3 regions of the Arthrobacter sp. 01L42 genome follow, and region 2 is predicted to be linked to each of the others. Evidence: predicted binding sites of a transcription regulator. Region 2 holds the regulator's gene; each other region holds the start of a gene.

Region 1 (3,985 bases), on a different contig from region 2:
CGGTACCGGCCGGGTTGGCGCCAGCGGCGGCCGTGCATCGGGTGCCCCGCCCGGCGTCACCGCCGATCCAGTGCCGGGATTCGGTGGCCGGATCGACAAGCCAGATCCGTCCGTCGTGCCGGATGGCAAGGGGCTTGCCTGCCGGGTCGAGCCGGACTTGAAGGTCAAGGGTTCGTGTGGGGTTTTCGGTGCTGAGGGTCATGGGGGTGGTCTTTCGTGGTGCGGTGCTGCGGGGGCGTGTTGGCGTTAGGCGGCTTTGACGAGGGGGAGTTCGTCCCAATGGGTGGTGTAGCGGGGGGAGAGCATGTCCCGTTTCATGGTCCAGTCCGGTCCGCCCCGTATGCCGGCGTGGCCGAGGCCGATGGAGCCGCGCCCGTATCGGCGGGTCACATCCTCCAGGAGGGTTCCGATGTGGCGTTCCTCGTGCGGGTTCTGGAACAGGGCCAGCGGTGCCTGGTTGCCGGTGGGCCGCAGGTCGGTGACCATGATGCCGGCCCGGGCGTATTTGATGCCTTCCTGGATGTGGGGCAGGAGGGCGTGGGCGGCCCGGGTGAGCAGGACGGGATCGGCGGTGGGCATCGGCAGCGGCACGCACACCGAGGGGTAGGAGGTGTCGTTCGGGTTGAAGTGCGAGGTGCCGGCGAAGGCGGTGAGGACCTTGGCCTGGAGGCTGTATTTGGCCAGCCGCGCCGATGCCTGCTGGCCGTAGACGGACAGGACCTGCCGCATGCCGGCGGCGGTGGTGATGGGGGTGGCGAAGGAGCGCGAGAAGATGAGCTGGTCCCGGCCGATCCGTTCTTCCTCCATCGGGATGCACGGCGTGCCCTGCAGCTCCAGGACGGTGCGCATCATGACCACGGAGAAGCGGTCCCGGATCATCACCGGGTCGGCCCGGGACAGGTCAAGGATGGACTGAAGCCCTAAGGCATTGAGGCGTTTGGTCAGGCGCGTCGCGACGCCCCAGATTTCGATCACAGACAGCCGGCCCATCAGCGCTTCCCTGGTGGCGGCGGGCACGGAGTCCCAGTGGCAGACCCCGTCGAAGGCCGGGTTGTGCTTTGCCCATTTGTTGGCCAGTTTCGCGAGGGTCTTGGTCCCGGCGATCCCGACGCAGACCGGAACCCCCACGTTGCGCCGCACGGCTGCCTTCATGGTCTGGCCCAGGACCAGCAGGTCCTCCGGCGCGCCTTTGACGCCCAGGAAGGCCTCGTCGATGCTGTAAACCTCCAACCAAGCGCTGTAGCGGCCCAGCAGTTCCATCACCCGGGCGCTGATGTCCCCGTAAAGCTCGTAGTTGCTCGAGAGGGCAACAAGTCCCCACTCCTTGGCCCGCGGGGCGAGTTTGAACCATGGTTCACCGAGGCCGATGCCGAGAGCCTTGGCTTCCGGGGACCGGGTGACGGCGCACCCGTCGTTGTTGGACAGTACGACGACGGGCCGGCCTTCGAGGGACGGGTCGAATGCCCGCTCGGCCGAGGCGTAGAAGCAGTTCACATCCACGTGCGCGATCTGCGGCATCCGCCGCATCGGGGAGGGCTTAGACATGGTGTGCCTCAAACATGGTGCAGGCAGCGGGTCGCGACGCCCCAGATGACCAGATCCGACACGGACGGAACGCGGATGTCCGGGTAGGCCGGATTCTCCGCCTGCAGCACCACCCCGGTTCCCGTGATCCGCAGCCGTTTGATGGTCAGCTCCCCGTCCAGGACCGCAACGACCACGGACCCGTCCACCGGTTCCAGGGCACGGTTGACGATCAGCTCGTCGCCGTCGCTGATGCCGGCGCGTTCCATCGAGTCTCCGGAGACCCGCACGACGTACGTGCTGGTGATGTCCTTGATCAGATGCTCGTTCAGGTCAATCCGCCCATCGAAGTAGTCCTGCGCCGGCGATGGATACCCGGCCGCGACGGGGACCGGAGAGATCAGCACCGACAGCAACGACATGCCCGCGTCTATCACGCGGGGACCGACAACAACGCCCACAACACACCCTTATTCGAATATATGTTCGATACATTCAGTGTAGCCGGATGGGCCGACAAAAGTTGGACTCTGCCCATATCCCTCGGCTGCGTGGGCAGCGCGGTTTCTCCTCAACATCGCAACACCTGACTGAAGGGGTGCTGTATATGGGACGCTCGGCGCGTCGTCTGCGGAAGGTGGGGCCTGCGGGCTTGGTTGAGCGTAGGCGCTGTTATCGGCGTTTGGGCAGCCAACTTTTGACAGTTGAGCCGCAATTCCCTTAGAACAGCGGCCAGGGCACCGCCGACATCTCACCGCTCGGAGCCGGAAACCGCCCTGCCAAGCGCAACCGTGCGCAGCGCGCGGCGAGCGATGCGATTTCTTCGGCGCTGAGCAAGTCCGCCAGGTTTCGGCCCAGCCCACCGTGCAGTCCTTCGCTGACACGATCGATGCCGTCGCGTTCCTCGGCGGTCAGAGCGTCTCCCAGCCATCCCCACAGCACCGTGCGCAGCTTGTGGTCACGGTGAAAGGTGAGCCCATGGTCCACGCCGTGCCGGTGTCCGTCCGTCATGGCAAGAATGTGGTCGCCTTTGCGGTCGGCGTTGTTGACGACCATGTCGAACACCGCCATGCGTCTGAGCGCTGGCGAGTCTTCGTGAACGAGGGCGACCATCCGTCCGTTCTCATCCCGTCCCTCGAGAACATGTTTCCAGCCCGTCTCCGGCACCTGGTCCGTCGCGACCAGGATCACGGCGCTTTGGGCCGGGTCTTGCTCCTGCCAGAGCTGCACCATTCCTTCGCCCATAGGACCATCGCGCAGCCAGGTGTGCGGCACGACGTCCCAGCCTAAGACTTGCGAGACCAGGTAGGCGGCAACCTCCCGGTGAGCCAGGGTGCCGTGGGGAAAATCCCACAGCGGACTTTCGCCTGCTATCGGCTTATAGACGACCACCACGTCGCCGATGCTGCCCAGAAATGTAGCGTTTGAAGCCGTCGTGATGCGGCCGGTGAGCGTCAGCTCGGCGGTCACTAGGTCCGGCCCTGGCATCAGACCTCGGGAAGGGTGCAGATGTGCCCGTCGGCGTCGATGGGGTAACCGCAGAGCGGACACGTCGGACGCCCCGCGCCCACGATCTCACGGGTGCGCTTGGCGAATGCGCGGGCGGTGCCGACCGGCATGCGCACCAGCAGCATTTCAGGCTCGTTAGCGCCGTCCTCATCAAGCGATTCGTCGTTGTCATCAGCATCAGCATCGACGTCGGTGATGGGGTAGGCCTCAATTACGACCTGGGCCGTGGTTGGGTCCCAACCTAAGCTCATGGCGCCGGTGCGAAACTGCTCCTGAACGGCCTCGAGCTGGTCATTGTCGACAAGTTCAATGGGAGTGCTCGCGGGAATGCTGAAGGGGTTGCCCTCGACGGTGATGAGCTGGTCGAGAATTTCGTCGATCTTCTCCGCGAGCAGAGCCGACTGCTGCTTCTCCAGGGCAATACTCACGATCTGCGTCCCTGCGCGCACCTGCAGGTAAAACGTGCGCGCCCCTGGAAGGCCAATGGTGCCGACGACGATTCGATCAGGCCAGGCAAACTCGTGAACACGTGTAGGCATGTCAGTATTTTAGGCACATGAGGTTCATGGCGCTTTCTGCCCTGCACCGCCGCCCACCGGCGCATCGCCAGAGTGGAGGCCGTTCGACAGCCACGACAGATCACCCGCGTCGGTGTTGGTCGCGTAGACGCTCGGCCGACTAGCGCCGTAGCGCACGATCGATACGGAGGCGGGGCCCACGTTAATACGCTGGAACAGGTCAAGGTGCATGCCGAGCGCGTCGGCGAGGATTGACTTGATGATGTCGCCGTGACTTACTGCCACCCACACGGCCCCTGGCCCGTACTCGGCTTCGAAGGCTGCATCGTGGCGTCGAATCGCTGCCACCGACCGAGCCTGCATCGCGGCCATGGATTCACCGCCGGGAAAGACGACGGCGGACGGTTGCGACTGCACAACCGGCCACAAATCCT
Region 2 (3,985 bases):
CCCTGGCACTGCAAACGCAGATTGTGGGCCGGGACCTGCCCAGGCTGCTCAAGACCATCACCCCTGCCCTGGAGCGGCCCGTCAAGGTCGCCCTGGTCAAGGGCCGGTCCAACTACGTCTGCCGGCACAAACTCGAGGGCGGCTTCCCGTCCGAAGAACCTTCCGAGGGACAGCTGTTTTCCCTCGGCGAGGACACGTCCGTGCCGCACTTCGCCGCCGCACTTGGCGGGCCGTCCTCCCAGCTGGGCAAGGAAGTTGTCCGGCTGCGCGAATGGGCCGAGGAGACCGCCACGGGGGACCGCGACGAGCTCATGCCGGGCGTCACGGACCGGGCCTGGCGCCAGGTCTCGGTCACCTCCATGGAGTGCCTCGGCGCGCAGAAATGCCCGCTCGCGGCCGAATGCTTCAGCGAACTGGCACGGCAGAACGCCGCCGATGCCGACGTCGTGGTCACCAACCACGCCATGCTCGCCGTCAGTGCCTTCGAAGGCCTGGCGGTGCTGCCCGAGTACGACGTCGTCGTGGTGGATGAAGCACACGAACTTCAGGACCGCGTCACGGGCGCGGTCTCGGGCCAGCTCTCCGTGGCGATGGTGCACGCCGCCGCGTCCGGGGCCCGGAAGCACACGGGCATCACCGTGGATGCGCTGAACAATGCCGCCGCCCACCTGGAGCTCGCCATCGACGGCGTCCCCAGCGGGCTGATGCCCAACGGCCTGAACAGCGAGCAGCTGGACTGCATCGACCAACTGCGCGACGCGTGCCGCGCCGCCCTGTCCGATTCCAAGGGGGACAGCTCCGTGTCGGCGGACGGCGGACGGCAGCTGGCCCGCTCGCGCCTCATGGTCATCCTGGAGCTCTGTGAACGCCTCCTGGCCGCGCGCGAAAACCGCGAAGTCGTGTGGTTCTCCCGCAACAGCAGCTTCGACCCGGCGCAGGGCTACTCCCAGCCGGACGAGAGCGCGCCGGCGTTGATCAACGTTGCCCCGCTGAGCGTCGCAGGGCGGTTGCGCGAGGGCCTGTTCGCGGACCACACCGTCATCCTGACCTCGGCCACACTGACCATCGGCGCTGCCTTCGAACCCGCCGCCGGCGGCCTGGGCCTGGTTGGCAACGGCGCCCCGAGCTGGACCGGCGTCGACGTCGGCTCCCCGTTCGACTACCCGAAGCAGGGCATCCTCTACGTAGCCCGGCACCTACCCAAACCCGGCCGCGGAACGTCCCCCGAGGCCCTGGACGAACTCGAGAAGCTGATCCGCGCCTCCGGCGGAGGCGCCCTGTGCCTGTTCTCCTCGCGGCGCGCCGCAGAGGAAGCAGCCGAGGCCATGCGGCCCCGGCTGGGCCTCAGCATCCTGTGCCAGGGGGAGTCGACCATGACGGCGCTCGTGCGGCAGTTTGCCGACGAACCTGACACGTGTTTGTTCGGCACCATGTCCCTCTGGCAGGGCGTCGACGTCCCTGGCGTGTCCTGCCGGCTGGTGGTCATCGACCGGATTCCCTTCCCGCGGCCGGACGACCCGCTGATGACGGCACGTTCGCGGGCCGTGGCCCAGTCCGGCGGCAATGGCTTCATGGCCGTCTCGGCCACGCACGCCGCCATCCGCCTCGCGCAGGGCGCCGGACGGCTGATCCGCTCGACCTCGGATAGGGGCGTGGTGGCAGTGCTGGATTCGCGGCTCTCCACAGAGCGTTACGGCGGCTTCCTGCGCGCCGCGCTGCCGCCGTTCTGGCCCACCACCGATTCATCGATAGCCATGGCAGCCCTGAAGCGCCTGGCGAAAGACTCCGCGAAAGCTTAAGTCCCAAACCGGGGCCGTCACCCTGCGCCGGAAATCCGCCGCGGGGTGGCCGCTAGGAACTGGCAGCATGCCCCGGATGGCTAAGGGGAGCGCAGTTTAGAGTGAGCGCAGTTTAGAGGGAGCGCAGTACCGATACGACCTTGCCCATGATGACGGCGTGGTCGCCCAGGATGGGCTCGTACTGGGTGTTTTGCGGCAACAGCCACGTGTGGCCGTCCCGCTGGCGGAAGGTCTTGACCGTGGCTTCGTCGTCCAGCAGGGCGGCAACGATATCGCCGTTCACGGCATCACCCTGGCGGCGGACAACCACCCAGTCGCCGTCGCAGATGGCGGCGTCGATCATCGAGTCGCCGGCCACCTTGAGCATGAAGAGTTCGCCATGGCCCACGAGTTGGCGGGGCAGCGGCATGACGTCCTCCACCACCTGGTCCGCGAGGATCGGCCCGCCGGCGGCGATGCGTCCGACGAACGGCACCATTGCCGTGTCAGTGGCGCTGGCGAGCTCGGTTACCGACAGGCCGCCTACGGCCCGCAAGGGGCTGGACTTCTCGATACCAGATATCGGCGTGGCCCCCTCGTCCAGGGTCAGCGGCATGAGCACTTCCATGGCCCGGGGCCGCTTCGGATCACGCCGCAGGTAGCCGAGCTTTTCCAGTTGGGAGAGCTGGTGGGTCACGCTCGACAGGCTGGCGAGACCGACGGTGTCTCCGATTTCGCGCATGGACGGCGGGTAGCCCTTGTCCGTGACGGACCGCTGGATGGTCTCCAGGATTTTCTTTTGCCGGACGGTGAGGCTCTTGGGGGCCCGGGCGGGCTGCGGGCTCCGTGGGGTGGCCCTGCCGCCGGTGGCTTGTGCTGCCATGTTCGCCAACGCCTTTCCGTTCCGCCCGGCTGCCGTGGCTGCTGTCACCGGGAACTTCCGGCCTGAAATGTCAGACCCTGCTGATCAACTACGAATGAATTCCCACTTTTAGTTCGAAAGTGGGAGTTCGAAAGTGGTTGTCCTGTCCCTCAAAAATAGGCCAGCCGCAGACCTTTTTCAAACATTTGTTCTAGCGAGTCTCGACATCGTTCGTTAGTAAGTGCTAAAACAGAACCAGCAAGATTCGAATATGTGTTCGATTCCAACGATCTGGGTTCGCAGACAATGTTCGGTTCTATGTTCGAAGGTTCGGCCGGTTGGCGGCGAGTACGTGAGTACGCCGGGCGGCAACTTATGGTCCAGGAGGGCTCAGTTCATGTCAGTTTCAAGCGCGTTTGACGGCACTAACATTCAGGGCGTCACGACCCGCCACCGTGGTGTTGGTCCGGGTGGCGCAGTGGATCGCCGCAGCATCGGACACGGCAGCATCGGACACGGCGGCCTCGCCCAAAGCGGTTCCAGTCACGGCAACGTGTACCCGCTCAACGCCAGGCGCCGCGGCTCCGCGCAGTCGCGGGCGCAGCAAGGAGCCGCCGCCGCGGTTTCCGGCGGCCGGACCAAGCAGCCGCCGCTTCGGCTCACCCGGCGCGGACGCTTCGTCTTTTTCGGCGTCCCCCTGATTCTGCTGGCGGCGTTCATCCTGTCCTTCAGCGGATTCCTCAACGCTCCCGCGAAAGCGGCAGATTCCGCAGACCAGCTCTCGGTGACGCCGACCGTATCCGTCACAGTCCAACCGGGGGAGTCCCTCTGGGCCATTGCCGGGTCGGTGGCCCCGGAGCGCGATCCCCGCGATGTTGTGGCCGATATCGTGCAGTTGAACAATCTGGACGCCGCGCGTGTGATGCCGGGCCAGCAACTGTTTGTTCCGTCCAAGTAGCCACCCCCGGGTGCCGTCGCGGGCGTCACAGTTTCAGCGCCCGTCCCGCTACCACTTAAACTGGTCACGTGACTGACCAGCTTGAGCGCCTCAACCGACTGCCCCTCCGAACCAATCTGCGTGGCCTGCGTCCGTATGGCGCGCCGCAGCTGGACGTCCCCATCCTGCTCAACGTCAACGAGAACACCCATGGGGTCCCGGCCGATGTCCGCGCCGCGATTACCGAAGCCGTGAGCGCCGCCGCTGCCGGGCTGAACCGCTATCCGGACCGCGAATTCACCGAATTGCGCGAAGCCCTCGCCGAATACCTTGGCCATGGGCTGGACGCGGAGAACATCTGGGCCGCGAATGGTTCCAACGAAGTCCTTCAGCAAATCCTCCAGGCCT
Region 3 (3,985 bases), on a different contig from region 2:
GACCACCCCCTCTTTTTCCCCTGAATCCCGCGTGGGAACGGGGCTCCGGATCGGCGTCCTGGCGCTGCAGGGCGATTTCCGGGAGCATCTGCATGCCGTGGAAGCCGCCGGCGCCGCCGGCGTCGGGATCCGGCGTCCCGCCGAACTCGACGGCCTGGACGGCCTCATCATCCCCGGCGGCGAATCGACCACGATCGACAAGCTCTCCCGGATCTTCGGGCTCCGGGATCCGCTGCGCGAACGCATCCAGGCCGGCCTGCCCGTCTACGGCTCGTGCGCCGGGATGATCCTGCTGGCGGACGAGATCGCGGACCCGGCGAAGGACCTGGCCGGAAACCCGCAGCAGACGTTCGGCGGACTCGACATCACCGTGCGCCGCAACGCCTTCGGCCGGCAGCGCGAGTCCTTCGAGACGGACCTGGACTTCAGGGGATTAGGGTTCAGCGGCGCGGGCGGGGCAGTGGCGCCGGTCCACGCCGTCTTTATCCGCGGGCCCTGGGTGGAGCGCGTCGGCGACGGTGTCGAAGTCCTTGCCCAGGTGGAACCGTCGAAAGCCGGCCACCCCGAATCCCTGGACGGGACGGCTAGAATTGTTGCAGTGCGTTCCGGCAAGCTGCTGGCCACCTCCTTCCACCCGGAAGTGACGGGGGAGAAGCGCGTGCATGAACTGTTTATTCGAATGATCAGAGGAGAAGCGTAAAGCATGTCAGGCCACTCCAAATGGGCGACGACCAAGCATAAGAAGGCCATCCTTGACAGCCGCCGGGCCAAGTCGTTCGCCAAGCTGATCAAGAACATCGAAGTCGCCGCGCGCATGGGCGGCCCCGACCTCTCCGGCAACCCCAGCTTGGAACTGGCCGTCACCAAGGCGAAAAAGACGTCGGTGCCCGCTGACAATATCGACCGCGCCATCAAGCGCGGCGCCGGGCTCACCGGCGAGGTCGTCGATTACACCGAAATCATGTACGAGTGCCGCGGCCCGCAGGGTTCCGCGCTGCTGATCGAGTGCCTCACGGACAACAAGAACCGTGCCGCCTCCGAGGTCCGGCTCGCCATCTCCCGCAACGGCGGCACGATCGCCGATCCCGGCTCCGTCAGCTACCTCTTCTCCCGCAAGGGCGTCGTCTCGCTGCCGAAGAACGGCCTGGCCGAGGACGACGTCCTGATGGCCGTGCTGGATGCCGGGGCCGAGGAAGTCAAGGACAACGGCGACAGCTTCGAGATCCACTCCGAGCCGACCGACCTCCAGGCCATCCGCGATGCCCTCACGGAAGCCGGCATTGAGTACGACACCGACGAGGCCGAGTTTGTGCCGTCCATGCAGGTGCCGCTGGACCTTGATGCCGCCAAGAAGTTCATGAAGCTGGTGGACGCCCTGGAAGAGCTCGACGACGTCCAGAACGTGTACAGCAACGCCGACCTCAGCGACGAAGTGCAGGCCGCACTGGAAGCCGAGTGACCCGCTCACCCAAACGTGACTTTTGGGGCCCGGTCTTGACGGCCCAACCGTGACGCTGCGCGTGTTGGGGGTCGACCCGGGCCTCACCCGTTGCGGGATCGGCGTTGTCGACGTCGAGCGGAACCGGCGGGCCACTTTGGTGGCCTTCGGCGTTGTGGGCACCTCACCCGAGGAGAGCCTGGACCAGCGGCTGCTGGTCATCGCCACGTCCATCGACGAGTGGCTGGACCGCTACGAACCCCAGGTCCTCGCCGTGGAGCGGGTCTTTTCCCAGCTCAACGTCAGCACGGTCATGGGGGTGGCGCAGGCCTCCGGTGTGGTCATTGCGGCCGCCGCGCGCCGTGGCATCCCGGTGGCTCTGCACACCCCGTCCGAGGTCAAGGCAGCCGTGACGGGAAGCGGGACCTCGAACAAGGATGCGGTCACCAAGCTGGTGACCAAGATCCTCCGGCTGGACGCGCCTCCGCGCCCTGCCGACGCCGCCGACGCCCTTGCGTTGGCCATCACCCACGCTTGGCGGGCCGGCAGCGGGGCCGCCGTAGCCACGACTGGGCCGGGCAGCCAGTCCCTCACTCCGGCGCAGCGGGCGTGGGCGGACGCGGAGGCAAAAGCGCGCCGTGCGCGCTGAATGTCCGGCTGTGACGCCGCGGGGCTTGGTAGGGTATTCGTAGATATGTTCGGATAGCCGGCGTGCCCGGCTGTACGTTCTTTCATCACCCAGTTGTAGACGCCAGTTAGACCAGGAGCCCGGCCTTGATCAGTTTTCTTCGTGGAACCGTTGCGCATGTTGGCCTGTCCTCCGCCGTGATCGACCTCAACGGCGCCGGCATGAGCGTCAACGCCACACCGCAGACCCTCAGCGGCCTCCGGGTGGGTGAGGAGGGAAAGCTATTCACGTCCCTGATCGTGCGGGAAGACTCGCTGACCCTGTTCGGCTTCGCCAGCGATGACGAACGCGAGGTGTTTGATGTGCTCCTCAGCGTCAGCGGAGTCGGTCCCCGCCTCGCACTGGCGGTGCTGGCCGTCCACGAGCCCGAAGCCATCCGGGTGGCCGCCCACTCCGGCGACGGCAAGGCCTTCACGAAGGTCCCCGGCATCGGACCGAAGGTGGCCGGCCGGATCGTGCTCGAACTAGCCGGCAAGCTTGTGCCGCACGGCACCGCCGGCGCGCCTGTCGCGGCCGTGTCCGCCGAATCCGTCTGGAAGCCGCAGGTGGTGGCCGCGATGACCAGCCTGGGCTGGTCCGAAAAGGATGCCACGGCCAGCATCGACAAGTCCCTTGCCGATTCCCCGGACCTCGCGGCGAACGGCAATGTGGCGGAGATTCTCCGCGCGACGCTGCGCTGGCTGGGCCAGGACGGCGCCCGCGCCGGGAACCGGGTAGGCGCGCGTGGCTGAGCCGTCGATCGTCGCCGGGGGAGAGGAACCGGAGGAGCGGGTCATCGAAGCCGCCCTGCGGCCCAAGAACCTGCACGACTTCGTGGGCCAGCACCGGGTCCGCAAGCAGCTCTCCCTCGTGTTGGAGGCCTCGCGCATGCGTGGGCGCAGCGCGGACCACGTGCTGCTCTCGGGCCCTCCCGGCCTGGGCAAGACCACACTGTCCATGATCATCGCCGCCGAAATGAACGTTCCGCTGCGGATCAGCAGCGGCCCGGCCATCCAACACGCGGGCGACCTTGCGGCCATCCTGTCCTCACTCTCTGAGGGTGAGGTCCTGTTCCTGGATGAAATCCACCGCATGTCCCGGCCGGCCGAGGAAATGCTGTACATGGCGATGGAAGATTTCCGCGTCGATATCGTCGTCGGCAAGGGCGCCGGCGCCACGGCCATTCCGCTGGAGCTGCCGCCCTTCACGCTCGTCGGCGCCACCACGCGGGCCGGCCTCCTTCCCGGCCCGCTGCGGGACCGGTTCGGTTTCACCGGCCACCTCGAGTTTTACTCCGTCGAGGAGCTGGAACTGGTCCTGCGCCGCTCCGCCGGCCTGCTGGACCTGAAGGTCAACTCCGCCGGATTCAGCGAGATTGCCGGCCGGTCCCGGGGCACGCCGCGCATCGCCAACCGGCTCCTGCGCCGGGTCCGGGACTGGGCGCTTGTGCACGGCATCGAGCAAATCGACGCGCGGGCGGCCTCCGCGGCCCTGGACATGTATGAGGTGGACAAGCGGGGCCTGGACCGGCTGGACCGTGCCGTTCTCGAGGCCCTCATCACCAAGTTCGGCGGCGGCCCGGTAGGCCTGTCCACGCTCGCGATCGCCGTCGGCGAGGAAACGGAGACCGTGGAAACGGTCGCCGAGCCCTATCTGGTGCGCGAAGGACTCCTGGGCCGGACGCCGCGCGGCCGGATAGCCCTGGCGCCGGCATGGACGCACCTGGGCTTCGCCATTCCGGCCGGCGCCTTCGGCCAGGACCCGCTGGAACTGTTCCAGGCCGACGAGCCGGGCGAGAGCCCGATCGGCGGGTCCGGTGGGGATCTCGGCGAAGAAACCGATCCTCAGTGGATCCGAAACAGCCGCTAGCACCGTTCTTT

What was found. The regulator LexA, encoded in region 2, represses DNA repair genes until DNA is damaged. The targets are predictions, from matches to a motif close to TCGAACANNTGTTCGA.
Region 1: a site for LexA is predicted at 1,999-2,014, ahead of AC1DN2_RS03165 (LexA family protein). Genes of this name have one in related genera too.
Region 3: a site for LexA is predicted at 2,125-2,140, ahead of ruvA (Holliday junction branch migration protein RuvA). Genes of this name have one in related genera too.

Annotation. Positions count from the first base shown of each region.
Region 1 is NZ_JBFTSL010000003.1:18,390-22,374, reverse strand. Features, by position in the region: gene AC1DN2_RS03175 (hypothetical protein) at 1-202, opposite strand, end outside; gene AC1DN2_RS03170 (Y-family DNA polymerase) at 247-1,545, opposite strand; gene AC1DN2_RS03165 (LexA family protein) at 1,554-1,985, opposite strand; gene AC1DN2_RS03160 (SCO1664 family protein) at 2,245-3,012, opposite strand; gene AC1DN2_RS03155 (DUF3090 domain-containing protein) at 3,012-3,572, opposite strand; gene AC1DN2_RS03150 (histidine phosphatase family protein) at 3,597-3,985, opposite strand, start outside.
Region 2 is NZ_JBFTSL010000004.1:182,567-186,551, forward strand. Features, by position in the region: gene AC1DN2_RS05120 (ATP-dependent DNA helicase) at 1-1,799, shown strand, start outside; gene lexA (transcriptional repressor LexA) at 1,912-2,661, opposite strand; gene AC1DN2_RS05130 (LysM peptidoglycan-binding domain-containing protein) at 3,194-3,598, shown strand; gene AC1DN2_RS05135 (histidinol-phosphate transaminase) at 3,667-3,985, shown strand, end outside.
Region 3 is NZ_JBFTSL010000003.1:220,505-224,489, reverse strand. Features, by position in the region: gene pdxT (pyridoxal 5'-phosphate synthase glutaminase subunit PdxT) at 1-700, shown strand, start outside; gene AC1DN2_RS04165 (YebC/PmpR family DNA-binding transcriptional regulator) at 704-1,459, shown strand; gene ruvC (crossover junction endodeoxyribonuclease RuvC) at 1,509-2,087, shown strand; gene ruvA (Holliday junction branch migration protein RuvA) at 2,213-2,857, shown strand; gene ruvB (Holliday junction branch migration DNA helicase RuvB) at 2,850-3,974, shown strand.